3 regions of the Streptomyces canarius genome follow, and region 1 is predicted to be linked to each of the others. Evidence: riboswitches for the same ligand, from Rfam matches in the RefSeq annotation. Region 1 holds a riboswitch; each other region holds the start of a gene.
What was found. A riboswitch is a leader RNA that binds a small molecule or an ion and turns the genes downstream of it on or off. The one in region 1 is predicted to bind S-adenosylmethionine.
Positions count from the first base shown of each region.

Region 2: another riboswitch for S-adenosylmethionine. It lies ahead of IE294_RS24860 (amino acid ABC transporter permease); the one in region 1 lies ahead of IE294_RS20090 (DUF3293 domain-containing protein).
Region 3: another riboswitch for S-adenosylmethionine. It lies ahead of IE294_RS08885 (aminotransferase class V-fold PLP-dependent enzyme); the one in region 1 lies ahead of IE294_RS20090 (DUF3293 domain-containing protein).

Region 1 is NZ_BMVN01000013.1:85,510-95,207, reverse strand. It holds gene IE294_RS20115 (Stp1/IreP family PP2C-type Ser/Thr phosphatase) at 1-538, opposite strand, end outside; gene IE294_RS20110 (FHA domain-containing protein FhaB/FipA) at 679-1,209, opposite strand; gene IE294_RS20105 (FHA domain-containing protein) at 1,220-2,089, opposite strand; tRNA gene IE294_RS20100 (tRNA-Leu) at 2,537-2,620, shown strand; gene IE294_RS20095 (FG-GAP-like repeat-containing protein) at 2,952-6,212, shown strand; SAM riboswitch class IV at 6,283-6,398, shown strand; gene IE294_RS20090 (DUF3293 domain-containing protein) at 6,444-6,944, shown strand; gene IE294_RS20085 (DUF2252 domain-containing protein) at 7,097-8,584, shown strand; gene IE294_RS20080 (hypothetical protein) at 8,839-9,651, shown strand.
Region 2 is NZ_BMVN01000018.1:103,552-113,249, reverse strand. It holds gene IE294_RS24885 (NtaA/DmoA family FMN-dependent monooxygenase) at 1-215, opposite strand, end outside; gene IE294_RS24880 (LLM class flavin-dependent oxidoreductase) at 242-1,444, opposite strand; gene IE294_RS49755 (putative leader peptide) at 1,575-1,688, opposite strand; gene IE294_RS24875 (GNAT family N-acetyltransferase) at 1,703-2,512, opposite strand; gene IE294_RS24870 (ABC transporter substrate-binding protein) at 2,560-3,579, opposite strand; gene IE294_RS24865 (amino acid ABC transporter ATP-binding protein) at 3,695-4,486, opposite strand; gene IE294_RS24860 (amino acid ABC transporter permease) at 4,483-5,466, opposite strand; SAM riboswitch class IV at 5,820-5,930, opposite strand; gene IE294_RS24855 (glutathione S-transferase C-terminal domain-containing protein) at 6,008-6,895, opposite strand; gene IE294_RS49075 (putative leader peptide) at 6,978-7,100, opposite strand; gene IE294_RS24850 (NAD(P)/FAD-dependent oxidoreductase) at 7,241-8,401, shown strand; gene IE294_RS24845 ((2Fe-2S)-binding protein) at 8,398-8,700, shown strand; gene IE294_RS24840 (FAD-dependent oxidoreductase) at 8,693-9,698, shown strand, end outside.
Region 3 is NZ_BMVN01000004.1:418,075-427,772, reverse strand. It holds gene qcrA (cytochrome bc1 complex Rieske iron-sulfur subunit) at 1-591, shown strand, start outside; gene qcrB (cytochrome bc1 complex cytochrome b subunit) at 588-2,225, shown strand; gene trpD (anthranilate phosphoribosyltransferase) at 2,348-3,412, shown strand; SAM riboswitch class IV at 3,486-3,603, shown strand; gene IE294_RS08885 (aminotransferase class V-fold PLP-dependent enzyme) at 3,733-5,094, shown strand; gene IE294_RS08880 (serine/threonine-protein kinase) at 5,146-7,659, shown strand; gene IE294_RS08875 (Lrp/AsnC family transcriptional regulator) at 7,672-7,953, opposite strand; gene IE294_RS08870 (rhomboid family intramembrane serine protease) at 7,950-8,693, opposite strand; gene IE294_RS08865 (hypothetical protein) at 8,846-9,085, shown strand; gene IE294_RS08860 (NYN domain-containing protein) at 9,132-9,698, shown strand, end outside.

The DNA.
Region 1 (9,698 bases):
CCCGGACCTCGCGGACCGACAGGTCGGGCTCGACGTGGTCGCCGCTGCCGAGGGCGCGCATCAGCAGCGAGCGCTGCGGGTGGGTGGTGGCCTCTTCCTCGGTGATCCGGCCCTCGTCCACGAGCCGCTGCACCCAGGTGTGGTCCTGGGTGATCTGGGTGAGCACACCGTCCCGGAGCAGGTACGCGCGCGAGTCGCCGACGTGCACGAGACCGAGCCGCTGGCCGGTCCACAGCAGCGCGGTCAGTGTCGTCCCCATGCCTTCGAGCTGGGGGTCCTCCTCCACCATGGCGCGCAGCTGGTCGTTGGCGCGCTGCACGGCCACGCCGAGGGAGGTGAGGATGTCGGAGCCGGGCACGTCGTCGTCGAGCGTGACCAGGGTGGAGATCACCTCGGAGGAGGCGACCTCGCCCGCCGCCTGGCCGCCCATGCCGTCGGCGATGGCGAGCAGGCGCGGACCGGCGTAACCGGAGTCCTCGTTGCCCTCCCGGATCATGCCCTTGTGCGATCCGGCGGCGAAGCGCAGTGACAGACTCATGCGCACCTCGCCCGTCGGCTCCGAATGCAGCCGGTCGTGTCGAGCCACACTGCCCACCCTCCGGTCGGGAGCGCGTCGGAGACCGGGTGGCGGTCTGCCGCTGCGTGCTCGCTCCGCTCGCGCTCATTCATGACGTAGCACTACTTCCGCAGCTCGATTGCGGTCTTGCCGATGCGGATCGGCGCGCCCAGCGGGATCGGTGTGGGGGTCGTCAGCCGGGACCGGTCCAGGTAGGTGCCGTTGGTGGAACCGAGATCCTCGATGATCCACTGGCCGTCACGGTCCGGGTAGATCCTGGCATGGCGGCTGGAGGCGTAGTCGTCGTCCAGCACGATCGTGGAGTCGTGCGCCCGGCCCAGGGTGATCGTCTGGCCCTGCAACGCGACGGTGGTGCCGGTGAGTGTGCCCTCGGTCACCACCAGCTTGGTGGGGGCGTTGCGGCCACGCCGGCCGCCGCCGCCCTGCTGGCCGCGCTGCGGCGGGGGCGCGGCCTGCTGCCGGGTCTGCTGCCGGCCCGTCTGCTGCGGCCGGGCCGCTTCCCTACGCGATCCGCGCTGGGTGACGCGCGTACCGAACAGGTCGCTCCGGATGACCTGCACGGCCACGATCACGAACAGCCACAGTACGGCCAGGAAACCCAGCCGCATGACCGTGAGGGTCAGCTCTGACATTGCCCCCGCTTCACCCTTCGGCTTGCCTATAGATAACGGTGGTGCTGCCCACGACGATCCGCGAGCCGTCGCGGAGCGTAGCGCGGGTGGTGTGCTGCCCGTCCACCACGATGCCGTTGGTGGAGCCGAGATCCTGGATCGTCGAGGGCGTTCCGGTCCGGATCTCGCAGTGCCGGCGGGACACGCCGGGGTCGTCGATCCGCACGTCGGCGTCGGTGCTGCGGCCCAGCACCAGCGTCGGGCGGGAGATCTGATGGCGGGTGCCGTTGATCTCGATCCAGTAGCGGGTGCGCGCGCCGCTCATCGGGGCCGCGGCCGGCCGCTGTGTGGCGGGCTGCGGGTAACCGTAGCCGCCGGGGCGGGTGCCGGGCGGCGGTGCGGACGGCATCGGGGGCGCGCCGGCGGGCGGGGCGGCCGGCGGGTAGCCGTAGCCGCCGGGGGCGCCCGCCGCGGGGCGGCCGGGCGCCGGCGCGCCGGGAGCCTGCGGCGCCCCTTGCTGGTTACTGGAGGAGGCGAGGGTGCGCGAGCGCACCCGGTACAGGCCGGTGTCCAGGTCGTCGGCCTTCTCCAGGTTGACCTTGATCGGGCCCATGAAGGTGTAGCGCTGCTGCTTGGCGTAGTCGCGCACCATGCCGGCCAGCTCGTCGCCGAGCTGCCCGGAGTAGGGGCTGAGGCGCTCGTGGTCCGGCGCGCTCAGCTCCACGATGAAGTCGTTGGGCACGACGGTCCGGTCACGGTTCCAGATGGTGGCGTTGTTGTCGCACTCCCGCTGGAGCGCTCCGGCGATCTCCACGGGCTGGACCTCGGACTTGAAGACCTTGGCGAAGGTGCCGTTCACCAGACCTTCGAGACGCTGCTCGAACTTCTTCAGGACTCCCATGGGGCACCTCCTCCGTCCCTGCCGTCGTCTTGCCTGTTCTGTGCCGTTGCCTTGCCGGGTACTGCGGGTACTGCGGGTACTGCTCACTGATCGTATCTACGCGCCCGCCAAACAGCCGGTTCCCCCAGCGGCTCCCCTTCGAACTCCCGGGTGCGTGTCCTGCTGCCATGGATCGTAGAGGCGCGCGAAGTCCAGTGTCCCGCACCCGGCTGCGGACCCGGTCCGCCTCCCGGGCAGATGGCCTGGACCGGTACGAGGTTGATACGAGAAGCGCGTCTCCCTGATACGTGCGGCGTTCGGCGGGCGCGTCGTTGAGGCGGTACGCCGCGCGCGCCGGGGCTCGGGGCCGGTGGGAAGCGATGTGAATCCACCCCGTACGACGTGCTAATGTTCTGGGTGTCGGAAGGGGCCGGGCCGAGAGGGCCGGAAACGGAAGACACACCCAATGCGCGGGTGGCGGAATAGGCAGACGCGCTGGATTCAGGTTCCAGTGCCCGAAAGGGCGTGGGGGTTCAACTCCCCCCTCGCGCACAGAGAAACCGATGAGACGGGTCTCTGCCGGTGACGGAAGTCACGGCAGGGGCCCGTTTCTCGTTGTATTCGGAGTTGTGAGGGATCGCCCAGCCAGGTGTCGCCGTGCGTGGACCCGTCTGTGAACTAAGTCACGGGCAGGGCCCGGGGTCTGGGTGCCGGGCCTCCGCTCTTCCCCGGGAACCCTCCCCGGAAATCCCGCCGAGGGCGTCATGTCCATGCTGTTAGCCTTCTCCGCACGCGCGCGTGGGGGGAGCGGCCGGGGGGCCGGAGGGGATGCCAGAGCGTTGCCGTACCTCCGCCCATGCCACCCCTGCTCCCTGGAGGAACGGTGGCCCGACTCGGTACGCACCGGCACAGACCCCAGCCCGCATCACACCCGGCACGACGCACCGCGGCCGTCCTCGCGGCGGCGCTCGGCCTCGCCCTGCCCCTCGCGAACACGCCCGCGACGGCCGCGCCGGCCGCGCCCACGGTCTCCGCGGGAGAACTCGTCCTGCCCGCCGCCGCGCGGGCCGTCCCCCGGTTCACCCGGATCCTCAACGCCGGGACCAGCGGCTTCCTGTGGGTGCAGGAGGGCGACGACCGGTTCCTGTGGACGGACTACGCCACCGGCGCCACCACCGCGCTGGACCAGCGCATGCCGGTCCCGCTCCAGTACGACATCGACAACGGCTCCTACCGCGGGGACGTCTCCTTCGAACCCGGCCACTACGGGGACGGGTCGGACACCGTCGCCCTCTACTCGGAGGAGGACGCGCAGGTCACGCTCGTGCGAGGCGCGGAAACGCCCGGCACCGGCAGCGCGGTGGTGCCGGTGCCCGAGGGCCACACGTACGAGGGCACGTTCGGCGACACCGTGCTCACCAGCACGAGCGACCTCGCCGGGAACCCGGACGCCTACCAGCTCCTGAGGGCCGACGACGGCGAGGTCCGCCGGACGCCGGTGACGGGGCTGCCCGGCGGCGCCCACGACATCCGCGTCGAGGACGGTGACGCACGGTCCGTCATCCTGCGCTGGCAGACGGAGGACGGCAGCCACTGGAGCATCGTCGACCTCGCCACCGGCGTGGCGGAGGCGCTGCCCGACCGGCCCGATCCGCAGGAGGCCTGGGAGGTGACCGGCTTCCGGCTGAGCCCCGGCACGGTGCTGCGGCTGCGCACCGGACGCGGCAAGGCGGACCTGCTCGACCGGGCCGACCCGGCCGCCACACCCCGCACCCTGGAGACGAGTTCGCTGACGTACCAGGCCGCCTACGGCGTCGTCGGCTCGGCACTGCTGGGCGTCGAGCCGATGTCGCCGGGTGACGACAAGTACCGGGGCCAGCCCCTGTTCGCCCTCACGTCCGACGGCTCGGACACCGCCCTGACCAAGGTCATGGACCCGGCCGCCCATCAGCTCGTCCAGGCCCCGGACGGCTCCGTCCTGGTGGCGGGCGCCGCGGCGTACGTCGACCGGGGCGACCTCGACTGGGGCGTGTACCGGGTCGCCCAGGGCGCCGACGGCTCGGTCACCCGCAGCCGCCTGACCGCCGTACAGCCGATGCCCGCGCAGGTCCACGGACTCTCCCTCGGCAGCGGCATCCTCACCACGGCCGACAACAGCACGCTCTACGAGCCGCACACGATCCTCGGCGCCTACCGCAGCACCTGGCTCACCACGAGCGGCACCCCGAGCCCCGCACGGACCACCGTGGACGGCCTGGTCAGCGGCTGGGACGGCTTCTGCGACGAGACCACGCCCCGCTGCATCCGGATGTTCGCCGACGGCACCGGCCGCCACGGCCGCCGCGACTCCACCGAGTCCGGCCTGACCATGCTGCGCGCCAACGGCGCCGTCGACTGGGGCCCGACCCTCGACACCGGCGACGACTCCCCGGAGCTCACGGACCTCTCCGGGCGGTACGCCGTCGTCGACGGCGCCTCCTCCGGCAAGCAGTACATCGGTGGGTTCGCCACCGCCGGGGCGGGCAAGGTCCTGCTCAAGCGGGACCGGGTCGCCGCGGCCGTGTGGGGGAACACCCTGTGGAGCGGCGCGGCGAGCGGCGGGAAGGTCACGGCCACCCGGCTCCCCGCGGGAACCGCCGTCGAGTCCTTCACCACCCGCGACGGCTGCACCCCGTCCGACCTCCAGGCCGTGGGCCGCTTCGTCTACTGGGTCTGCCGGGACGCCTGGGGCGACGTACACGGCGCGGGCCTGTACGACCGCACGACCAAGCGCACCTCCACCGCCCCGGACAGCCGGGTCCTGCTCGGGGACGGATACCTGGTCGAGCGGGTTCCCGGCACCCAGTCGGACAGCGGGCTGAGGTTGCTCGACCTGCACAACGGGCTGCCGGCCGGCGGCAGTCACACCGACCTGCCGAGCCGCGAGCTGGCCGACTGGACCGACCTCGGCCAGGAGAACACCGGGGCCGGGAGCAGCTGGACCGTGGACCGCTTCGGCGGCGGCGTCGCCTACGCCGACCGCGACCAGCGCGTGCACGTCGTGCCGGCCGGCGTCCCGGCGTCCCCCCTCACGGCCGTCGACGCCACGGTCACCGCGGGCTCCGCGCACTGGTCCGGCACCTGGTGGCTGTCCAAGCCCGCCGCCGACTGGAAGGTGACCGTCCGCCGGAAGACGTCCGGCGCCACCGTCCGTACGCTCTCCGGCGGCACGGCCCGGGGCCTGCTGACGGCCGCCTGGGACGGCAGGGACACCGCGGGTCGCCTGGTCGCCAACGGCGCCTACACCTGGACCCTCACCGCCCGGCCCGCCGACGGCCGGGGCGCCGCGCTCACCCTCTCCGGAGACGTCAAGGTGACCGCCGGGACGGCGGCACCGCGCGACTACGCCGGCAACGACGGGGTCGGTGACGTCCTCACCCTCAGCTCCTCCGGCACCCTCACCGTCCGGCGCGGCACCGGTACGGGCACGCTGGGCGGCACGGTCTCCGGCTCCGGCTGGCCGGCCACCGCCCGGATCGTGCCGTTCGGCGACCTGGACGGCGACCACTGCAACGACGTGCTGGTCCGCACCGGCGGCGCCCTGCGGGCCTACCGCCCGGCCTGCGGCAAGGCCCCGACGCCCGCCACGCCGTACACCTCGCTCGGCACCTCCGGCTGGAACGCGTACGACGTCCTGACCTCACCCGGCGACGTCAACGGCGACGGCCGGCCCGACCTGATCGGCCGCCAGTCCTCGACCGGGGACGTCTACCTCTTCAAGGGCGCGGCGAACGGCAGGCTCTCCGCCCGCACGAGGATCGCCTCCCACTGGACCGGCTACAAGAAGATCGTCGGCGCCGGTGACCTCACCGGCGACGGCCGCGGCGACCTCCTCGTCCAGGACAAGTCCAACGAGCTGTGGCGGTACGAGGCCACCACCACGAGCACGGGCGGCTTCAAGGCCCGCGTCAAGGTGTTCGCCGACTGGGGCGCCTCCTACAACGCGGTCGTCGGCGCGGGCGACTTCACCGGCGACGGCCGCGCGGACCTCGTGGCCCGCGACACCGCGGGCACCGTGTGGCGCTACAACGGCAACGGCAAGGGCTCGTTCGGGGGCCGAGTGAAGATCGCCACCGGGTGGAAGGGGTACACGGCCGTCATGTGACGGCGGATGCGACGTCAGCCACGGGTCCTGGGCTGGACTTTGCGCCGGGCCCCGTGCCAGGATCCGCCTCGGTCACGAAGCCGATCGCGCCCCTGGACGAGCGTCGGCTGGCAACCTCGCTCACCGCGCAAGGTGCCCTCCAGGGAAGACCGGGCCCCCACGGTCCCGTGGGGGTAAGCGCGGATCTCCCTGCCCGGCGGGTAAGGGGGTCCCTCTCGGACGGAGACCCTCATGACCGCCGGCAACCCGATCACGCGAACGTCCCAGTGGGGCCTCTACCAGCAGGCCGTCGTGGACGTGGAGTTGCCCGGAGGACCGGTCCGCATCACCCCGGCACCGCCCGGGGTGGTGGTGGGCCGGTTCCCCGTCCCGCACGGGGAGACCATCCACGTGGTCACGGCCCACAACCCCCGGGGCACCCGCGCCTCCCGGCAGCACAACGACCGCGCGCATCGGCAATTGCTCGGCCTGCTGCGCCGGCGGGGACTTCCGTGGTGGCCCGCTGTCGGCGGTGACCCGGACGGCCGGCACACCGAGGAGAGCGCGGCGATCGTCGGCCTGAGCGACGACGAAGCGCGCGCGCTGGGACGGGAGTTCGGGCAGGACGCGGTGTTCGCCTGGTCGGCGCCGGCATGGAGGCTGCTCACCTGCTTCGGCGCCGAAGAGGCACTGACACTCGGGTGGCGGGCTACAGAGCGGCCTTCAGGGCCTTCAGGGCCTTCAATGCCTTGAGGGTCTTCAGGTCTTGAGAATCTTCAGGGTCTTGAGGGCCTTCAGGGCCTTCAGGGCCTTCAGGGTCTTGAGGGTCTTCACCCGCGGGCGCGCTGAGTTTCCCCAGGGTGCTGACGGTTTTCGGCCACCGGCTGTACGGTCTCCCCGAGTTGATGTTCGTACCGTCGCCTGTTCGAAGGCGGGCGGGCCGTGCGGGGAAGGCGGTCGCGGTGACCGGAACCGATGTAGGAGCGACGGACGCGGCGGACCGGGGCGCACGCCGCCTGCCCCGGGTGCGCGGGTTCGCCGCCTGGCCGCCGCAGGGCTCGCCGAAGGAGGAGGGCAAGGCGCTCCGGACGGGTGTGCCGCGCTCCGCCCACCGCACGCTGGAGCTGGACGCCGCCCGCCCCGACGCGGTGAGCGCGGTGGCCGAGTCCAACGCCGGCCGCATCGCCGAACTGACCCCGCTGCGCGTGGGCCGGATGGCGGCCACCCCCTTCGCCTTCCTGCGCGGCTCCGCCGCACTCATGGCGTACGACCTCGCGCGCACCCCCACCACCAGGATCGGCACCCAGATCTGCGGTGACGCCCACGCGGCCAACTTCGGGCTGTACGGCGACGCCCGCGGCGACCTCGTCATCGACCTCAACGACTTCGACGAGACCGCGCACGGCCCCTGGGAGTGGGACCTCAAGCGGCTCGTGGCCTCGCTGGTGCTCGCCGGCCGCGAGGCGGGCGCCGACGAGGACACCTGCCGCGCCGCGGCCCAGGACGCGGCCGGTGCCTACCGCCGTACCATGCGGCTGCTCGCCAAGCTGCCCGTGCTCGACGCCTGGAACGCCATCGCGGACGAGGAACTGGTCTCCCACACCGACGCCCACGACCTGCTCGGCACGCTCCAGCGGGTCTCGGAGAAGGCCCGGGCCAACACCAGCGGCCGGTTCGCCGCGAAGTCGACCGAGCCGGTGCCGGACGGCGGACGCCGGTTCGTGCCCGCGCCGCCGGTGCTGCGCCGCGTACCGGACGCGGAGGCCGCCGCGGTCGCCGCGTCCCTGGAGTCGTACGTCGACACCCTCGGCGAGGACCGCCACCCGCTGCTCGCCCGGCACGCCGTGCACGACGTCGCCTTCCGGGTGGTCGGCACCGGCAGCGTCGGCACCCGGTCCTACGTCGTCCTGCTCCTCGACCACCGTGGCGAGCCCCTGGTCCTCCAGGTGAAGGAGGCCCGTCCCTCCGCGCTCGTCCCGCACCTGGTCACGGCCGGTTTCGAGGCGCCCGCGGTGCCACACGAGGGGCGCCGCGTGGTCCTCGGGCAGAAGCGGATGCAGGTCGTCAGCGACACCTTGCTGGGCTGGACCACCGTCGAGGGGCGCCCGTACCAGGTGCGGCAGTTCCGCAACCGCAAGGGCAGCGTCGACCCGGCCGCCCTCGCCGCCGACCAGATCGACGACTACGGCCGCATGACCGGCGCCCTGCTGGCCCGCGCCCACTCCCACAGCGCCGACCCCCGGCTGGTCGCCGGCTACTGCGGCAAGAACGAGGAACTGGACGAGGCGATGGCCGCGTTCGCCGTCGCCTACGCCGACCGCACGGAGGCGGACCACGCCGAGCTGGTCGCGGGGATCAGGGCGGGGCGGATCGAGGCGGAGCTGGGGGTCTGAGGGCGGCTCCGGGGGGCGAGGGGCGGTTGTGAGGGCTGTCCCGGGGGCGGGGTGCGGCTGTGAGGGGGGTTCCCCGGGAGCGGAGGTGCGGGTTCCCGGGCGGGGGCGGGACGGCTTTGAAACGGGGGTTTGTCGGGGTCCGAGGGGTGGTGTCCCGGGGTTCGAGGGGTGGCGTGGCGGGGTCCGAGGGGTGGTGTGCCGGAAGCGCGGGAACCGCGCCCGGGCCGAGCCGGGGCAACGGCTACGCTGGGCGGGTGACAACCCCGGAAGCCGGCCAGTCCCAGGCCCCCCGCCCCGAGGAACGGCTGGAACAGGCCGTACGGGCCGCCGAGCAGGCGTTGATCGAGTACGAGATCGCCGTGGAGACCTTCCGCGTCGAGGTCGAGAACTTCGCCCGCCTCCACGAACAGCGACTCGGCCCGCTCTACACCCGCATCGAGGAGCTGGACGCGGAGATCGCCGAGGCGAAGGCCGCCCGCACCGGCGACCCCGAGGACATCCGCCGCGCAGCTGAGGCCCGTGCCCAGGTGACGCCGATCCCGGGCGTGGAGGAGCTGCTGCACGGCTGGATGGACGGTGACGGCCTGTTCCCGGAGGCCGTCGCCATGCTCACCGACCAGCCGGTGCGGCCCCCGCAACGGGTGCGGCCCAGCGAGGAGGCCCGCAAGCTCTACCGCGAGCTGGCCCGCAAGGCGCACCCCGACCTGGCCCAGGAGGAAGCGGAGCGGAAGCGGCGCGAGGAGTTCCTCAGCCGGGTCAACGCCGCCTATGCCCGTGGCGACGAGGCCCTGCTCAGGGAGCTGGCCGAGGAGTGGGCCGCCGGACCGGTACCGCCGGAGCGCCGCCCCAGCCCCGTCGAGGAGCTGTACGCCCGCCTCGAATGGCTCGCCCAGCGCAAGGAACTGCTCACCCTCGTCGCCCGCGAACTGGAGGACGGCGCGATCGCCGGCATGCTCCGCCTCGCGCCGGACGACCCCGACGGACTGCTCGACGAGATCGCCGGCCGGCTGCGCGCCGACATCACCCAGCGGGAGGCGGAACTGGCCGCCCTGCTGGGGCAGGACTGAACCGACCCTCGCTTCGGGTAGCGTCGGAGCCATGAATTTCGGAGCTG
Region 2 (9,698 bases), on a different contig from region 1:
ACGTCCAGGTCGTAGATCCGGCCGCCCTGCTCGCGCAGCCGGAGTCCCTCGGCGAGGAACAGGAAGTCGAACTTGGCGCGTTCGGCGGTCCGCGCGAAGTGGACGAAGGAGCTGAACTCGATGTGGCTGCCGGCGGCCGGGTCGCTCCACACGGTCGTGTTGTTGACGCCGGGGAAGTGCGCGGCCAGGTGGATCTGCTTCAGCGGCTTGCTCATGGCGGTACGGTCGTCCTCTCCGGCGTTCAGGCTGCTGCGTAGCGGTTGGCGGGGCGGGCGAGGCCGAGGAGGCCGCGCAGGGTGCCGGCCTCGTAGGCGTCCCGGAAGCGGCGGCGGCGCCGCAGCTCGGGTACCAGGTCCTGGGTGATCCGGGGCAGGTCGTGACCGGCGACCGCGGGCCGCAGCCGGAACCCGGTCAGCCCGCCCGCCGCCAGCTCCTCCAGCAGATCGGCGAGTTCGGCGGCCGTGCCGGTGAAGATCCGGGCGTCGCTGGTGTACGGCTCGCCCGCGAGGGTGTCGAGGCGGTCGCGGCGGGCCTCGGCCCCGGCCCGGCTGTCGTCCAGGAAGACGTCGAGGTCCCCGAAGACGTGCAGCGTCTCGCTCGCCCGGCCCGCCGCCTGCTGCTCGGCGCGGATCTCGGTGACGATCTCCCGGGCCTGGTCCGCGTCGTGCGGGGTGACGTAGCCGACGTCGGCCTGACGGGCCACGAGCCGGTACGGGACGGTCTGGTGGGCGAGGGCGGTGACCAGGGGCTGGCCCTGCGGCGGGCGGGGCGTGATGGACGGCCCCTTGACGCTGAACCAGCGGCCCTCGAAGTCGATGTAGTGCAGCTTGTCCCGGTCGATGAAGCGGCCGGTCGCCGCGTCGCGGATCTCCGCGTCGTCCTCCCAGCTGTCCCAGAGCCTGCGGACCACTTCCACGTAGTCGGCGGCCTCGTCGAACAGGTCGGTGATCGTCGCCTGCGCGTCCGGGGCGTCGAAGCCGTCGATCCGGGGGATGGTGCGCCGGCCGAAGTGCGCGGCCTCGTCCGGGCGGAAGTCGGTCCGCACGCGCAGGCCCGCGCGTCCGGTGCTGACGTAGTCGAGGGTGGCGATCGCCTTGGAGATGTGGAACGGCTCGGTGTGCGTGGCGACCACGGTCGGGACCATGCCTATGTGCCGGGTGACCGGGGCGACGCGGGAGGCGATGAGGACCGCGTCGAGCCGACCGCGGACCTGGTCGGTGCGCTCGTCGGATGTGAGGATCCGGGAGGACTGCGGGCCGAGGCCGTCCTCGATGGTGACGAAGTCGAGCAGGCCGCGTTCGGCCTCGGTGATCAGGTCGGTCCAGTAGCCGGCGGTGAACAGGTCGTGGGGGCGGGCGACCGGCTCGCGCCAGGACGCCGGGTGCCATCCGGTGCCGTCCAGGGCGACGGCGAGGTGCAGGGGTGCGGCAGGAGCTGAGGACACGTCGGTGCCTTCCTTGATGTCCGTACGAGAACGCAGGGCTCGCGTGGCCGGCGGCGGCCGGGCGGGCGGCGTCGGCCACGGGCGGGCGCGGCGGGAGGAGCCCCGGGCCGGGGCGGGGGCCGGGAAGGGGTCAGTGGCGACAGAGCGCGGCGGACACGCGCTGGAGGTCTATGTGCGGCCGGGAGTGCAGACGGACGGACCGGTACGGGTGCGGGGCGCGCGGCGGGCGGGCCCGCGGGGGCACTCGGGTCACGGCCGTCACCTCCGTCCGTCGGGCTCGGCGGGCCGGGTCGGCGTCCGCCTGGCGGATCTCGTCGTGACGTCCAACGTCCGGCCGGCGCCGGTTGTTCCCGGGCTGCGCAGATGCGTGATGCGGGAGCGGCGGCGCAGGGTGAACCCGATCGACTCGTAGAGCCGGATCGCGGGCGTGTTGTCGGCGGCGGCGTGCAGGAACGGGGTGTCCCCGCGGTCCCGGATGCCGGCCGCGACCGCGCGCACCAGCCGGGTGGCCAGTCCCCGGCCGCGGTACGCGGGGTCGGTGCACACGGCGCTGATCTCGGTCCAGCCGGGCGGCCGCAGCCTCTCCCCCGCCATGGCGACGAGCCTGCCTCGGTGCCGGATGCCGAGGTAGGTGCCCATCTCGACGGTCCGGCTCAGGAACGGGCCCGGCCGGGTGCGGGCCACCAGATCGAGGATCTCGGGAACGTCGTCGGCTCCCAGGCGGACCGCCCGCGGGTCCGGCTCGGCCCGCAGCGCGGTGTCCACGAGCTGGACTCCGGTGCCCTCGCCGAGCACCTCCCAGCCGTCGGGAACCCGCTCGACCGGCTTGACCCGTACGGGGTTTCCCGGACCGACGAGCGTGTGCAGGTCGGCCCAGGCCGCCGGGTCCGCCGGGTCGGCGAGCGCCGCGAAGGCGTAGGTCTCCGGCCGGTAGCGGGCCGCGCGGCCGTACCGGTCGGCGAGATGGGCGTGCGGGCCGGTGAGGGCGGCCCAGACGGCGTTGTCCAGGACGGGGTCGGCGGGCAGGAGCGGGGCCGCGCCTGGGCGGACGTCGGTCGGGTGGGCCACGGAAGCGATCCCCTCTGTTGACTCCATGTCGGTGGAGCGACGTCCCGTCAGGAGTTGTCCAGCGGCAGCCCGGGCGGGTTGACCTCCGACTTCGCCACGGACTCGTTGGAGAGGCCGTAGGCGGCCAGCCACTTGCCGTACTGCCCGTGCTCGATCAGGTGGTTCAGGGCGTCGGCGAGCGGCTTGGCGAGTCCGCTGTCCTTCTTGGCGGTCGCGGCGATCAGGCCCTGGAGCGTCTCGCCGGCACCGGAGAAGGTGCCCGCGTTGCGGGTGGCGTTGGGGGTGTTCGCGGTCTGCCGGGCACGGTAGGCGACCGCGGGGTTGGGACCGAGGAAGGCGTCGATCTTTCCGCTGCTCAGCGCCAGGTTGGTGGCGTTCTGGTCCGGGAAGTACTTGACGGTGAGCTTCTTGCCCTCCTTGGCCAGCCTGGCCTTCCACTCCAGGAGGATCTTCTCCTGGTTGGTGCCGGCGCCCACGCTGACCGTCTTGCCGGCGAGGTTCTCGTAGTCGCCGTCGAAGTTCCAGGAGTTCTTCTTCAGCACCTCGAAGGCCAGGTTGTCCTTGCGGTAGGAGGCGAACTCGTACTTCCGCTTGCGTTCCTCGGTGACGGTGACGTTGGAGAACGCCACGTCGACCTTGCCGCTGTCGACGCCGACGAAGAGGTTCTCCCAGGTGGAGTTCCTGATCTCGGGCTTCAGGCCGAGGACCGCGGCCACCAGGCGGCCGAGGTCGGGCTCGGAGCCGGTGAGGGTCTTCTGGTCGCTGCCCACGAAGTTCAGCGGCGCGGAGCCCGAGGGCAGGGCTCCGACGCCGATGACGAGCTTGCCGCTCCTGCGCACGGAGGCGGGCAGTTCGGCGCTGATGGACTTCACTTCGGAGACCTTGAGCGCGGTCTCCTCGGCGGCTCCGTTGGACAGCCGCCCCACGGTCACCGTGCCGGTGGCGTCGGTCTTGGTGACGGCCTCGCTGTCACCTCCGCAGGCGGCGAGCCCGGTGGCGAGGGTGGCGACGGCGGTCGCCGCGGTGATGCCGCGGAACACGGCGCGTCGGGAGAGGTGGCTGGGCATGGCGTGGCTGTCCTTGTCTCGCTGATGAGGGCGGTGAGCGACGGGAGTGCGGTGGGGGGTGGTGGTCATGGAGGGCCTGAGCGGCAGAGCCGGAGCACCCTGCCGGGCGGCGCGGTCAGAGCACCTTGCCGAGGAATTCCCGGGTCCGTGCGTGCCGGGGCCGGTCCAGCACCTCGCCGGGCGGGCCCTGTTCGACGATCCGGCCGCCGTCGATGAAGACGACCCGGTCGGCGACCTCGCGGGCGAAGCCGATCTCGTGGGTGACGATGACGAGGGTGGTGCCGCTGGTGGCCAGGTCCTTGATGACGGCCAGCACCTCGCCGACGAGTTCGGGGTCGAGCGCCGAGGTCGGCTCGTCGAAGAGGATGATCCCGGGCCGCAGGGCGAGGGCGCGGGCGATGGCGACGCGCTGCTGCTGGCCGCCGGACAGCTGCCGCGGGTAGGCGCCGGTCTTGTCGCCGAGGCCGACGCGGTCGAGGAGTTCCCGGGCGAGTTCCTGCGCCGCCGCCCTGGTCAGCCCGCCGGTGGCGGCGGGGGCCGCGGCGACGTTCTCCAGGACGGTCAGGTGCGGGAAGAGGTTGAAGTTCTGGAAGACGAAGCCGATCCGGCTGCGCTGGGCGAGGATGGCGCGCTCGCTGAGTTCCCTGAGCCGGTCCCCGTGCCGCCTCACCCCGATCAGCTCGCCGCCCACGCTGACGTGGCCGATCTCGGGCTTCTCCAGGTGGTTGACGACCCTGAGCAGCGTGGACTTGCCGGAGCCGGACGGTCCGAGGATCACCGTGACCTCGCCGGGGCGGACGGTCAGGTCGATGCCGTCGAGGACGCGGTGGGAGCCGTACCACTTGTGGACGCCGTGCACTTCGAGCGCGGCGGGGGCGGCCTTCGGCAGGGTCTGCGCGGTGGTCATACGGCGGCCTCCCGGCTCAGCCGGGCCCGCAGGCCGGCGAGGACGGCCCGGGCCTTCTGCAAGGGGGTCGGCGGCAGGGTGCGGGTGGCGCCCCGGGCGTAGTACCGCTCGACGTAGAACTGGACGACGGACACGGCGCTGGTGAGGATCAGGTACCAGACGGTGGCGACCATCAGCAGCGGCACGACGTCACCGGGGTAGGTGCTGCCCATCGACTGCACCGTGCCGAACAGGTCGAGCAGCGACACGTAGAAGACCAGGGACGTGCTCTTGATGAGGCCGATGAGCTGGTTGACGTAGTTCGGGGTGATGGACCTGAGGGCCTGCGGGAAGACGATCCTGCGGAACTGGTAGCCCCGGGGCAGGCCGAGCGCGGCGGCGGCCTCGTGCTGTCCCTGGTCCACGGAGAGGATGCCGCCGCGGACCACCTCGGCCGCGTACGCCGCCTCGTTGAGGCTGAGGCCGATGACGGCGATCGTCATGTCCGTGGCCAGCCGGGACTCGTCGAAGGTGACGAAGGCGGGTCCGAACGGCACGCCGAGGCTCAACGTCTTGTACAGGGCACTGAAGTTGTAGAGGAAGATCAGTACGACGATGAGCGGTACGGAGCGGAACAGCCAGGTGTAGGTCCAGCTGACCGCGCGCAGAACCGGGCTCCCGGAGAGCCGGGCGAGTGCCAGCAGGATGCCGCCGAGGAGCCCCAGGACGGCGCTGAGCGCGGCGACTTCGAGGGTGACGAGGAGGCCGTCGAGGACGGTGGGGCGCAGGAACCAGTAGCGGAAGCGGTCCCACTGGTAGAAGGGGTTCGTGACCAGTCCGTGCAGGATCTGCGCGACGAGTACGAGGACGGCGGCGGTGACGATCCACCGGCCGGGCCGGCGCAGCGGCTGGACCGGCTGGGCGGACAGGGGTTTTGACGGTGTGTCGGCGGGGGCCGGCGCCTCGGCTAGGGAGACGGCGGCGCCTGCGGGTTCACTCATGGCGGGCTCCGGCGGAGTCGGTCACCCCGGGGCCGCGCGGGAGCGGAGGTGGGCCACGACGGCACTGGGGCACGAGGCGGCGCACTAACAGGCGCGGAACCGGGGGCTGGGCGGACAACGGCACACCGGACGGACGGTGTGCGGCGGGAACGCGGGGGCTGGGAGGAGACGTCAGCCCTGACAGCGGGCAGAGCCCGGTGCGGTACACAGTGCGCTGTTCACGCGGAGCAGATCGACGGCGCGGTCGGCGACGAGGAGACCGGCGTACGACGGTACGCAGCCCTGGGGGCGGCTCGCGGCCGTCCTGGGAGCTGCGTACATGGCGTCACCTGTCACTGTTCCGGCCCCGTGGGGCCTCGCGCTTACCGAAAACGTCATCCGGTCCGGTCGTCACCTGGGGCACCCCACCGCGGTGCGAGGGTTGCCGGTCAGCGAGCCAGGGCTTGGCGCTGACGCTCATGACCGTTCTGAGCCGTAAGTAAGGCAGTTGCCCGTTCGAATGTCAACGGCCGTCCGCCCAGTGGACCTCGGCGGCCCGCTCTCACCTGCGCGAAGCGTCCGGGGCATCCGCGGCGTGGCCTGCCCAGTCCAGGATCTGGACAGCGGCTCCGGCGGCCTCCAGGCCCTGGCAGCGACCGTGGTGGCGGCGGGCGATGCCGTCGAGGTCGAGGTGGCGGCCGAAGGCGGGGTGGGCGGCCAGGCGGCGGGCGTAGGCCCACAGGGCGTGGTGGCCGACGATGCGGTGCACGGCGGAGGCGTCGAGGTGGCAGCGGTGGACGGTGTCGAGTTGCACGAGGGTGACCCACAGCTCGATGTCGGCGGCGGTGAGCCGGTCGTCGGCCAGGTACTCCGCGCCGCTCAGCCGCCGCTCCAGCCGGCCCAGGGTGTCCAGCAGCACGTCGAGGGCGGCGGCCCGTTCGGCGGGGTCGGCACCGGCGCGGCCGGCGCCCTGCGCGGCCTCCTCGATGCCCTCGGCGCACATCCGCTCGACGGCCTCGATCACGGACTCCAGGCCGGAGGGGTACAGGCGGGCGTCGCCGCCCGGCCGGAACCGGTCCAGGTCGCGCAGGATGTCGGGGGTGTGGGTGCTGACGATGCGTCCGGACCAGTCGTCGCTGAGCACGGGCGCGAGCGCCGGGCCGGTGTAGTGGTGGGCGCTCGCCTCGTAGAGCGGGCGGAGCACGGCGTGGCCGCCGCCGGGACAGTCCGGGACAGCGGGCAGGAGGGTGACGGGACAGCGGTCGTCCAGGCCGAGCAGGCTGTGGCCGACGGCGAGGCGCAGCCCGTCGGGGCAGGCGGTCGACAGATGGAGCCGGTAGCGGTGCGGCACGGCGTAGTGGCCGCTGCGCGCGTCCCGGCCGATCCGGCCTCGGAAGACGGGCGCGGTACCGCGGGTGGACGGGACGGCGGCGAGCGGAGTGATGGACATGCGTCTCCCCGGGTGGTGGGTGTGCGAAGGGGCGCGCCGGCACGGGCGTGACCGGTCGGTGGGGGCGGAGGGGCGGCCCGGCTCAGCGGTGGCGGCTGATCGCGCTGCACACGCGCTGGAGGTCGATGTGGCGACGGGAGGTGAGCAGGGGGGCGCACAAGGGCGTCCGGCCGGTCCGGCCGGTGCCCGTTGCGCGGCGCGTCATGATTCCCTACCTGTTCACTAGGATTCCCTCCCTGGAGTGTCGATCGGGCTCCGTACGACGTCAAGGGGGCGTCCACGCCTGGGGATCGAGGTCGGCGCCGGGTACTCCTCAGGGAGAGAAACATGTGACATAGTACTGGCGTGGCGAAGCTACTGACCTGCGATGTCGTGGTCGTCGGGGCCGGAATGACGGGCGCGGCCTGTGCCCTGTACGCCGCGCGCGCCGGACTCGACGTACGACTGGTGGACCGGGGCCCGGTGGCCGGCGGTACCACCGGAGCCGGCGAGGGCAACCTCCTCGTCTCCGACAAGGAGCCGGGCCCGGAACTCGAACTCGCGCTGCTGTCGGCCCGGTTGTGGGCCGAGCTGGCGGGGGAACTGGGCGCCGCGATCGAGTACGAACCCAAGGGCGGCCTCGTGGTCGCCTCCACGCCCGGCGCCCTGACCGCCCTGCGGGACTTCGCCGCGGACCAGCGGACCGCCGGCGTCACCGCCGTACCGGTCGACGCCGACCAGGTCGCCGAGCTGGAGCCGCACGTGGCGCCCGGCATGGCGGGCGCGGTGCACTACCCGCAGGACGCCCAGGTCATGCCCGCGCTGGCGGCCGCACACCTGGTCCGCGCCTCCGGCGCCGCCCTGCACACCGGCCGTACGGTGACCGGGGTGCTGCGCACCGCGCGGGGAGCCGTCCGCGGCGTCCGCACCGACCGGGGCGACATCCACGCACCGGCGGTGGTGAACGCGGCCGGCACCTGGGGCGGCGACCTCGCCTCGCTCGCCGGCGTCCGGCTGCCGGTGCTCCCCCGGCGCGGCTTCGTACTGGTCACCGAGCCGCTGCCGCGCATGGTCCGGCACAAGGTGTACGCGGCGGACTACGTGGCCGACGTGGCCAGCGACTCGGCCGCGCTGCGCAGCTCACCGGTCGTGGAGGGCACGGCCGCCGGTCCGGTGCTGATCGGCGCCACCCGGGAACGGGTCGGCTTCGACCGGTCGTTGTCGCTGACCGCGATGCGGGCGCTCGCCGCCGGGGCGATCGGGCTGTTCCCGTTCCTGCGAGGGGTCCGCGCGCTGCGCACGTACGCGGGCTTCCGGCCGTACCTGCCGGACCATCTGCCGGCGATCGGGCCCGATCCGCGGGTGCCCGGCCTGTTCCACGCCTGCGGGCACGAGGGCGCCGGCATCGGACTGGCCCCCGGCACCGGGCGGTTGATCGCGCGGACGCTCACCGGGAAGGCGCCGGAGCTGGACCTCACGCCGTTCCGGCCGGAGCGGTTCGACACCGAGGGAGGCGACGTCCAGTGAATCCGAGGGAGTTGACCCGGGCCCGGCCGGGTCCCGCCCACACCGTGACCTTCGACGGCCGGCCCCTGGAGGCGCTGCCGGGCCAGACGGTCGCGGCGGTGCTGTGGGCGGCGGGCGTGACGTCCTGGCGCAGCACACGGGACGCCGGGCGGCCCCGCGGGGTGTTCTGCGGGATCGGGGTGTGCTTCGACTGCCTGGTCACCGTCAACGGCCGCCCCAACCAACGGGCCTGCCTGGTTCCGGTGCGCCCGGGAGACGACATCCGCACGCAGGAGGGGACGGGCCGGGACGATGACTGAACGACCGCGCCTCGCCGTCGTCGGCGCGGGCCCGGCCGGGCTCGCCGCGGCGCTGGCGGCGGCAGCACGGGGCGTCCAGGTGACCCTGGTCGACGCCGCCGACCGGGCCGGCGGACAGTTCTACCGGCAGCCCGCCGCCGCCCTCGGCGCCCGCCGGCCGCAGGCCCTGCACCACCAGTGGCGCACCTGGGAGCGGCTGCGGGACGGCCTGGACCGGCACCGCACGGCCGGCCGGATCACCCATCTGACCGACCATCACGTCTGGTGCGTCGTACGGGACTCCGCCTCCGCAGCGTTCGCCGTGCACGCCCTGCTCGGCCCCGCCCAGGAGGACGGCGTCACCGTGCACGCCGACGCGGTGCTGCTCGCCACCGGCGCCTACGAGCGGGTGCTGCCCTTCCCCGGCTGGACGCTGCCCGGCGTCGTCACGGCGGGCGGGGCGCAGGCCATGCTCAAGGGCGGTCTGGTGCTGCCCGGCCGCAGGGTGGTGGTGGCCGGGACCGGACCGCTGCTGCTGCCGGTGGCCGCCGGGCTCGCCGCGGCCGGCGCGCGGGTCGCCGCGCTGGTGGAGTCCGCCGGTCCCGGCGCGCTGCTGCGCCGGGCGCCGGCCCTGGCCGCACAGCCCGGCAAACTCGCCGAGGGCGCCGGCTACGCGGCCCGGCTGGGGCGGCACGGCGTGCGCACCCTGGCCCGGCACACCGTCGTGGCGGCGCACGGCACCGACCGGCTGGAGGCGGTGACGGTGGCCGCGCTGGACCGGGACGGACGCCCGCGGCCCGGCAGCGCCCGGCGCATCCCCTGCGACACCCTGGCCGTGGGCCACGGCATGCTGCCGCACACCGACCTCGCCGAGACCCTCGGCTGCACCCTGTCCGGCACCGCCGTACGGGTCGACGCCGAACAGCGCACCGACGTGCCGGGCGTCTGGGCCGCCGGGGAGGCCACCGGCGTCGGCGGCGCGGCGCTCGCGCTCGCCGAGGGGCACATCGCCGGGCGCT
Region 3 (9,698 bases), on a different contig from region 1:
GCGCTCGGCCGCCGCAAGCTGATCCGCAACACGATGTTCGGCGCGCTGGCCCTGGTGCCGCTCTCCGGTGTCATGCTGCTCGGCGGTCTCGGCCCGGCGCCGGGGACCAAGCTCCGCCACACCATGTGGGCCAAGGGCAAGCGCCTGGTCAACATGAACACGAACCAGCCGCTGCGTCCCGAGGACGTCGTCGTCGGCTCGCTCACCTTCGCCAAGCCGGACGGCCTGGAGGAGCACTCCGAGGAGTTCCAGACGGAGATCGCCAAGGCCGCCCTGATGATCGTCCGGCTCCAGCCGGGCAACATCAAGGACAAGCGCGAGCTGGAGTGGTCGCACGAGGGCATCGTCGCCTACTCGAAGATCTGCACCCACGTCGGCTGCCCGATCTCCCTGTACGAGCAGCAGACGCACCACGTGCTGTGCCCGTGCCACCAGTCCACCTTCGACCTCTCCGACGGCGCCCGAGTGATCTTCGGTCCCGCCGGCCACGCCCTGCCGCAGCTGCGCATCGGTGTGGACAGTGAGGGTTACCTCCAGGCGCTCGGCGACTTCGAGGAGCCCGTCGGTCCTGCATTCTGGGAGCGCGGATGAGTACTTCAGCGAACGAGACCTCCCGCCCGCGCGGGAAGGCACCGGCCGGCGAGCGTCTCGCCGACTGGGCCGACGGCCGGCTCGGGATCTACTCCCTCGCCAAGGCCAACATGCGCAAGATCTTCCCCGACCACTGGTCGTTCATGTTGGGTGAGGTCTGCCTCTACAGCTTCATCATCATCATCCTGACGGGTGTCTACCTGACGCTGTTCTTCCACCCGTCGATGAACGAGGTGGAGTACCACGGCTCCTACGTCCCGCTCCAGGGACAGCTGATGTCCGAGGCGTTCAGCTCGACCCTGCACATCTCCTTCGACGTGCGCGGTGGTCTGCTCATCCGGCAGATCCACCACTGGGGCGCGGTCGTCTTCATCGCCGGCATGTTCGTGCACATGATGCGCGTGTTCTTCACCGGCGCGTTCCGCAAGCCGCGCGAGGTCAACTGGCTCTTCGGCTTCCTGCTGTTCGTCCTGGGCATGTTCACCGGTTTCACCGGTTACTCGCTCCCGGACGACCTGCTCTCCGGCACCGGTGTCCGCTTCATGGAGGGCGCGATCCTGTCCGTGCCGATCGTCGGCACGTACATCTCGTTCTTCCTCTTCGGCGGCGAGTTCCCGGGCGGCGACTTCGTGGCCCGCTTCTACTCGATCCACATCCTGCTGCTGCCGGGCATCATGCTGGGCCTGGTGGTGGGCCACCTGATCCTGGTCTTCTACCACAAGCACACGCAGTTCGCGGGTCCCGGCAAGACGAACAAGAACGTCGTCGGCATGCCGCTGCTGCCGGTGTACATGGCGAAGGCCGGCGGCTTCTTCTTCCTGGTCTTCGGTGCGCTCGCGGCCCTCGCGGCCGTCGCGCAGATCAACCCGATCTGGGCCATCGGCCCCTACCGTCCGGACCAGGTGTCCACCGGCGCCCAGCCGGACTGGTACATGGGTATGGCCGAGGGCCTGATCCGCGCCATGCCGGGCTGGGAGATCAACTTCTGGGGCCACACGCTGGTCCTGGGCGTGTTCATCCCGCTGATGCTGTTCGGCGTGATCCTCGGCGCGATCGCGGTGTACCCGTTCATCGAGGCCTGGGTCACCGGCGACAAGCGCGAGCACCACATCCTGGACCGCCCGCGCAACGCCCCGACCCGTACGGCGTTCGGTGTCGCCTGGCTGACCGTGTACTTCGTGATGCTGATCGGTGGCGGCAACGACATCTTCGCCACGCACTTCCACCTGTCGATCAACGCGGTCACCTGGTTCGTCCGGATCGCCTACTTCGTGGGTCCGGTCCTCGCCTTCATCGCCACCAAGCGGATCTGCCTGGGTCTCCAGCGCCGCGACCGCGACAAGGTGCTGCACGGCCGCGAGACCGGCATCATCAAGCGACTGCCGCACGGTGAGTTCATCGAGGTGCACGAGCCGCTCAGCCAGGAGCAGCTGCACACGCTCACCTCGCACGACCAGTACCAGCCGGCCGAGATCGGTCCGACGGTCGACGAGAACGGTGTCGAGCGCAAGGTCCCGGCCTCTCAGAAGCTGCGGGCGAAGCTGTCCAACGCCTACTTCGGCGAGGACAACCAGATCCCGAAGCCGACCGTCGAGGAGTACAAGGAGATCACGAGCGGCCACGGCCACCACTGATCCCCGCGTCGCCACGCCACGCCGAAGGGCCCCGTCCGCAACCCGGACGGGGCCCTTCGCCGTGCCGCCCGGCTGGATAGGGTGGTGTACGACGTAGCAGGAACCTGTTCAAGGAGCGGCTGATGAGCGCTGTGACCCCCGCTGGAGGCGACACCGCGGCGGGCCGCTCCTGGCCCGCCCTGCTGAACGGTCTGCTGGACGGCCGGGACCTGTCCGCCGACGACACCGCCTGGGCGATGGACCTGATCATGCGCGGGGAGGCGACCGACGCGCAGATCGCCGGGTTCATGGTGGCGCTGCGGGCCAAGGGCGAGACGGTCCAGGAGATCACCGGACTGGTCCGGACGATGTACGCGCACGCGAACGTCATCGAGGTGCCCGGCCCGGCCGTGGACATCGTCGGCACCGGCGGCGACGGCGCGAAGACGGTGAACATCTCCACCATGTCCTCGATCGTCGTCGCGGGCACGGGGGCGAAGGTCGTCAAGCACGGCAACCGCGCCGCGTCCTCCGCCTCCGGCTCCTCCGACGTCCTGGAGAAGCTGGGCGTCAACCTCAACCTGACCCCGCAGCGGGTGGCCGAGGTGGCCGAGGAGGCCGGCATCACCATCTGCTTCGCGGTGCGGTTCCACCCGTCCCTGCGTCATGTCGCCGCCGCGCGCGGCCAGTTGGGCATCCGGACCACCTTCAACGTGCTGGGCCCGCTGACCAACCCCGCGCAGGTGCGGTCGCAGGCCGTCGGGGTCGCGGATCCCCGCATGGCGCCGATCGTCGCCGGTGTCCTCGCCGAGCGCGGCAACTCCGCGCTGGTCTTCCGGGGCGACGACGGCCTGGACGAGCTGACCGTCACCGCTACCTCCCGGGTGTGGGTGGTCCGGGACGGCAAGGTCACGGAGGAGGTCTTCGACCCGCGCGAGGCCGGCATCGACCTCGTCCCCGTGGACGCCCTGCGCGGTGCCGACGCCTCCTACAACGCGGCGGTCGCCCGCCGGCTGCTGGACGGCGAGAGGGGGGCCGTACGGGACGCCGTCCTGCTGAACTCGGCGGCGGCGCTGGTGGCCCTGGAGCCGGCGGACGCGCCGCTCACCGAGCAGATCCGCGCGGGCATGGCGCGGGCCGCGGAGTCGATCGACTCGGGCGCGGCCAAGCGCACCCTGGACCGCTGGGTGGCCGTCAGCAACGCCTGACGCCCCCGGGAGTCGTCCCGCGATCCGGACACGGGTTGCGGGACGACGATCACTTCAGTACGTTCCTGTACCAGGTCATGAGTGACAGTCATGAGGCCCCGGCCGACTGTCCGGCAACCCTCCGTCCGTGGCGGGGTGCCCCGGGTGAAGACCAGGTCGTACGGCAGCAAGGCCTACGGCAAGCGCGGACCCCTCACACACCAGGGGTCCTGGTCGTTCGAGGGAGTCCTCCGTGAGCAAGCGAATGCGTTAGGGCCGCAGAGCCCCGCCTCCGCACACCCCTTTTTCTCTCTTCGCCTTCCTCTCACGGGAGTTCCGCCATGTCCGTCTCCACCGCTGCCGCCGACCAGTCCGTTTGCACCCCTCTGCCCGTTCTGGGGCGAGATGTCACCGTTCCGCTGGTCACCGGCGGCGAAGTCAGCTACGCCGCCCTGGACTACGCGGCCAGCGCCCCCGCCCTCCAGCGCGTCTGGGACGACGTCGCCGCGTACGCCCCGTACTACGGCAGTGTCCACCGCGGCGCCGGCTACCTCTCCCAGCTCTCCACCGACCTGTTCGAGAACGCCCGCAAGACGGTCGCCGAGTTCCTCGGCTGCCGCCCGGCCGACCAGGTGATCTTCACCCGCTCGACCACCGACTCCCTCAACCTGCTGGCCCGGGTGATCCCGGCCGACTGCGAGGTCTTCGTCTTCGAGACCGAGCACCACGCCTCCCTGCTGCCCTGGCAGGACGCGCGGGTCACCTGCCTCGACGCCCCGCGCACCCCGCGGCAGGCGGTGCAGACCCTGGAGCGGGCCCTCGCCGGCCGTGACCCGTACGGCCCGGCCCTGGTCTGCGTCACCGGCGCCTCCAACGTCACCGGCGAGCTGTGGCCGGTGCGTGAACTGGCCGCCGCCGCGCACGCCCACGGCGCCCGCATCGTCCTGGACGCCGCCCAGCTGGCCCCGCACCACCCGGTGGACCTGCGTGACCTGGACGTCGACTGGGTCGCCTTCTCCGGCCACAAGCTGTACGCCCCCTTCGGCTCCGGCGTCCTGGCCGGCCGCGCCGACTGGCTCCAGGCGGCCGAGCCGTACCTCGCGGGCGGCGGCGCCAGCCGCAAGGTCACCCGGCGCCAGGACGGCGGCGTGGCCGTCGAGTGGCACGAGACCGCGGCCCGGCACGAGGCGGGCTCCCCGAACGTCATCGGCGCCTACGCCATCGCCTCCGCCTGCAAGGCCCTCACCGAGGCCGGCTGGGACACCCTCGTCGCCCGCGAACAGCACCTGATCGCCAAGGTCCGCGAGGGCCTGGCCGAGGTGCCCGAGGTGCGCGTGCTGTCCCTCTTCGGCGACGACGCCCCGCGCGTCGGCGTCATCTCCTTCGTCGTCGAGGGCTGGAACAGCTCGCACTTCGCCGCCGCGCTCTCCGCCGAGTACGGCATCGGGGTCCGCGACGGCCTCTTCTGCGCCCACCCCCTGGTCCGCACCCTGCTCGGCAGCGACCCGCAGACCCAGGGCGAGTGCGGCGCCCCCGAGGCGGCCCCGGGCGAGAAGTCCCTCAACGCCATCCGCGTCAGCTTCGGCGCGGGCACGCCGGACGAGCACGTGGAGCGCTTCGTCAACGCCGTCAGGGAACTGGTGACGGAGGGCGCGAAGTGGCAGTACCGCACGGAGGACGGCCGCTGCGTGCCCGCGGTCTGAACGGCGCTATAACCTCCCCTTGACACCACGTCGGACAGGGGGACCCCGTCAGTGCAGCCGCTGCGTGCCACAGATCCGCGCCACATCGGCCCGTACGCCACCACGCACAGACTGGGAGCGGGCGGCATGGGCGAGGTCTACCTCGCCGAGTCCCGCACCGGGCTGCGGCTCGCGGTGAAGGTCGTACGGGCCGAGCACGCCGAGGACCGCACCTTCCGCGCCCGCTTCCGCCACGAGGTCCGCGCCGCCCAGACCGTCGGCGGCGCGGACACCTACACGGCGCGGGTCGTGGACGCCGACACCGATGCCGAACGGCCTTGGATGGCAACGGAGTTCGTCTCCGGACCCAACCTGCGGGACGCCATCCTGGACCACGGCGCGCTGCCGCGCCCCGCGGTCCGGATCCTCGCCGCCGCGCTCGGCGAGGCGCTGGCGGCCATCCACGCCAAGGGGCTGGTCCACCGGGACCTGAAGCCGTCGAACATCCTGCTGGGCCCGGACGGGCCCCGGGTCATCGACTTCGGGATCGTCCGGGCGCTGGAGGCCACCGCGCTGACCCGCACCGGCGCGGTCGTCGGCTCGGTCGGCTACGTCTCGCCGGAGCAGATCCGCAACGGCGGCCAGGTCGGCCCGCCCAGCGACGTCTTCTCCCTGGGCGCGGTCCTCGCGTACGCGGCGGCCGGCCGGGAGCCGTTCGGGGAGGGCCAGGACTCGGTGGTCCTGCTGCGCATCCTCACCCGCGACTTCGACCTGTCCGGCGTGCCGCAGGACATCCGCCCGCTGGTGACGGCCTGTCTGCGCGAGGACCCGCTGGAGCGCCCGCAGCCGGCGGAGGTGGTGGCGAGCGCCGGGTTCGCCCCGGACACCCTGCGCGCCGCCGTCCGCCCGGGCTGGTACGGCCCCGCGTCCCGGCCCCGCCCCGCCCCGGACGACCGCCCCAGCGGCGTGGAGTACCTGGCCCCCCACCCCACCGCCACCGACCCCGCCGGCCCGGCGGACTCGACCACCCGCGCCACCTGGACCGACCCCGCGGACCATGCCACCCCGGCGCACTCGGCCGCCCCGGACGCCCCGCTCGGCTCCGCGGCCCCTGCGCCCCCGGAGGACTCCGCCGCCCCCGGTGGCTCGGCCGTGGCGGCGACCCGGAGCGGCTCGGGGGCCCGTGCGGAGCTGGAGGGCTCGGCTACGCGTGCCACCGCGACCGACGCGGCGGACCGCGCCACCCCGGCGGGCTCGGCTGCCCCCGGTACCCCGCTGGGCCCGGTGGCCCCTGCGCCCCCGGAGGACTCCGCCGCCCCCGGTGACTCGGCCGTGGCGGCCCCGACCGATTCCGTCACCCCTGGCACCCCTGGCACCCCTGGCACCCCCGGCGGCTCGGCCGGGGCGGTCATCTCCGTCGACTCCGGCGCCCCAGGCCGCCGACTGGGCGCCGTGGCTCCCGGTCGGCGCCGGCTCCTCAAGGCCCTCGCCGGGGGAGCCGTCGCCGGGGCCGGGGCCGGGGCCGGGGTCGGCGGTGGGCTGTGGGAGTACGGGTTCCGTAGCGAGAGCAGTGGCGGCAGCGACAGCCCATCGGCCCCGTCGGGGGCGGCGGTGCTGCGCTGGCAGTACGACCTCGGCGGGATCGGCGGCCTGGACGGGGCCTGCTGCGCGCTCTCCCCGGACGGTTCCGTCGTCTACGCGGGCACCTCCGGCGGCGTGCTGCACGCGATCTCCCGGGACGGCTCCAAGCGCTGGAAGGTCCGGCTCGGCGATGACGTCTCCACCCCCGTGGCCACCCGGGACGCCGTGTACTGCGTGGTGGGCCTGCACTCCGAGGACGCGCGCCGGCTGACCGCGGTGAGCCCGTCCGGCAGCCCGCTGTGGACCCGCACCCTCGGCGACCAGCGGTACGACGTCCCCGTCCTGCTCGGCCAGGACGTCCTCGTCTCCGTCGGCGGCACGAACACGGGCGGGCTGCGCTGCTACGCCTCCGACGGCAGCGAGAAGTGGACCGCCAAGACCCTGGCCGGCCCCACCGGCGCCCCGCTGGTCTCGGGCGGGACGGTCTGCACGGGCAGCTACGGCGACGTCCTGCTGGCGCTGGACGCGCGGGACGGTTCGCGCAGGTGGCAGGTGTCCGCGGGCACCGACGCCACCGCCGTCGCCCTGGCGGGCACCACCGTGTTCACGGACTCCGCCGCCGAACTCCAGGGCTTCCGCATCTCGGACGGCCGACGGCTGTGGCGCCAGGAGGACAACGGCGGGACGCTGACCGGGGGCAGCCGTACCCTGGCCGTCGGCACCGAACAGGGCGGCGTGTACGCCGTCCGGGCGGCCGACGGCTCCCGTGCCTGGACGCACGGCTTCGAGGGCGGCTCGGCCGATCCCCGCGCGGTGGTGGCCGGTGACACCGTGTACGCGCATGCGGGCGAGAAGGTCTGCGCCCTGGACCTGAACGGGAAGAAGCGCTGGAACGCGGTCGTGGGCCGGGACGCGGGCGACGACCAGCACACCCCGGTCGTGCGCGGCGGCCGGCTCTACGTCCCCTCGGGCACCGGGATCGCCGCGGTGGACGTGAGCGCCTAGCTCCCCCTGGTCCTAGTTGTCGAGGCCGATCGCGAACGCGGCCTCCAGGTCGTGCTGGGAGTAGGTGCGGAACGCGACGTGCGTGTCCGTGGCCTCCACCCCGGGGATCTTGCTGATCCGCCCCGGAATGATCTCGGCGAGATCCTCGTGCTCCCGCACCCGGACCATCGCGATCAGGTCGTACGTACCGGTGACGGAGAAGACCTCGCTCACCGAATCCAGCGAAGCGATCCGCTCCGCGATCTCGGGGATCCGGTCCACGCTGGTCTTGATCAGGACGATCGCGGTGATCACGGCTGTCTCTCTCCCTCGGTGACCGGAGCTGCGGAGGGTTTCACTCTAGCTGTACGGCCATAACGCACCCACGCGTAACCGAACCCCAGCCCGAACCCCACCAGGTGTGCCAGATACGCCACCCCGGGGCCGTCGGAGGCGCGCCCCGCCGCCAGCCACTGGAGGGCCGCCCAGGACGGCAGCACCACCCAGGCCGGGAAGCGCAGCGGCAGGAAGAACAGGAACGGCAGGAGACTGGTCACACGGGCCCGGGGGAAAAGGTAGAGGAACGCTCCGAGGACCGCCGAGACCGCCCCGGAGGCGCCGACCAGCGACTGCTCGGAGGCCGCGTTGGCCGCCGCGTACCCCAGCAGGGCGAGGTAGCCGCAGCCGACGTAGAACAGGGTGAACTCCACCCGGCCCATCCGCTCCTCGGTCATCACCCCGAAGACGAAGAGGAAGAGCATGTTGCCGAGCAGGTGCACCCAGCTGCCGTGCACGAACAGCGCGGTGGCCGGGGTGAGCGCGGCCCCGGCCGGACCGTCGAACAGCTCGGCCGGGACCACGCCCCAGTGCCGGAAGTACGTCCGCTGCGCGGCGAGCAGCGCGTCCCCGGAGCCGTACCCGGGGACCAGCCCGGAGGCCGGGCCGAGGGCGAAGACCAGACCGCACAGGACGATGAGGCCGTACGTCATCGGTGCCGAGGCGCCCCGGACCGCTCTGAGTGTCCTGCCGGCCGCCGTGCTCCAGGTGCTGATCATGACTACAGAGCATGACGTAACGGGACGCTTGCTGACAGACCGCCTCGCCGCCGTGGACGGACGGGCGGCGGGCACCCACCAGGCCGTAGGGTTACGGCCACACGCGTCGGGGGACGGCGCGGACCGATACGAGAAGGAAGAGAACAGTCACCATGACGGTTCCGCTGCCGACGGCCACGACACGATGGCGTTGCACCCTGTGCGGCAACCTCACGCGCTTCGACGTGACCCGCTCGTCCAAGGTCGTCGAGTACGTCCACCTCGACCTGGCGGGCGAGCCGACGGTGGAGGAGTGCGAGGTGGTCAGTGAGACCATCGAATCGGTGCGCTGCCGCTGGTGCAACGCGGTGGACCAGGTGGAACTCGTGGACAGGCCGGGCGCCGGCTCCTGAGCGGAGCGGCCCCGGAGAGGCTTATTCCGGTATTGGGGTGTGACGGATGGTGGAGACCGCAGGCGGGGGGCCGGGCGACGGCACCGCTGAGGTGCTTGACCGTCCGCTGCCCGACGGCGTGCGCAAGCGGGTCGTGCAGATCGTGTCGGACGGCTTCGGCGGGCTGACCGTGGCCGAACTGCCCGCCCAGCTCAGGCAGTACGCCCGGTTCGCCCCCAATCGCCGGGCGAAGTTCGCCGGGAACGCGATGGCGGCGGCGCTGGAGACCGATGCCGTGTTCCGGCAGCGGATCGGGGAGCGGTTCAGAGAGGCGCAGCCGGAACTCGCCGGTGCCCTCGACGCCGGCTCACCGCCCCCGGCCGCGGACCCGCTCGACGTGGCGGCCGCGGCCTACGTGCTGCGCCCGGCGGGCTGGGTGAAGCTGGTCACCGCGGCCGGCGAGGAGGCCCAGCGCGCGCACGCCGAGCGCGCCGACGAGGAGAACCGGGCCGAGCTGGAGCGGCTGCGCGCGGAGCTGGCGCAGGCCCGCGACCACACCCGCGCCGAGACCGAGCGGCTGCGCGCGGAGCTCGAATCGGCGAAGAAGGAAGCGGAATCGCTTCACCGCAAGCTG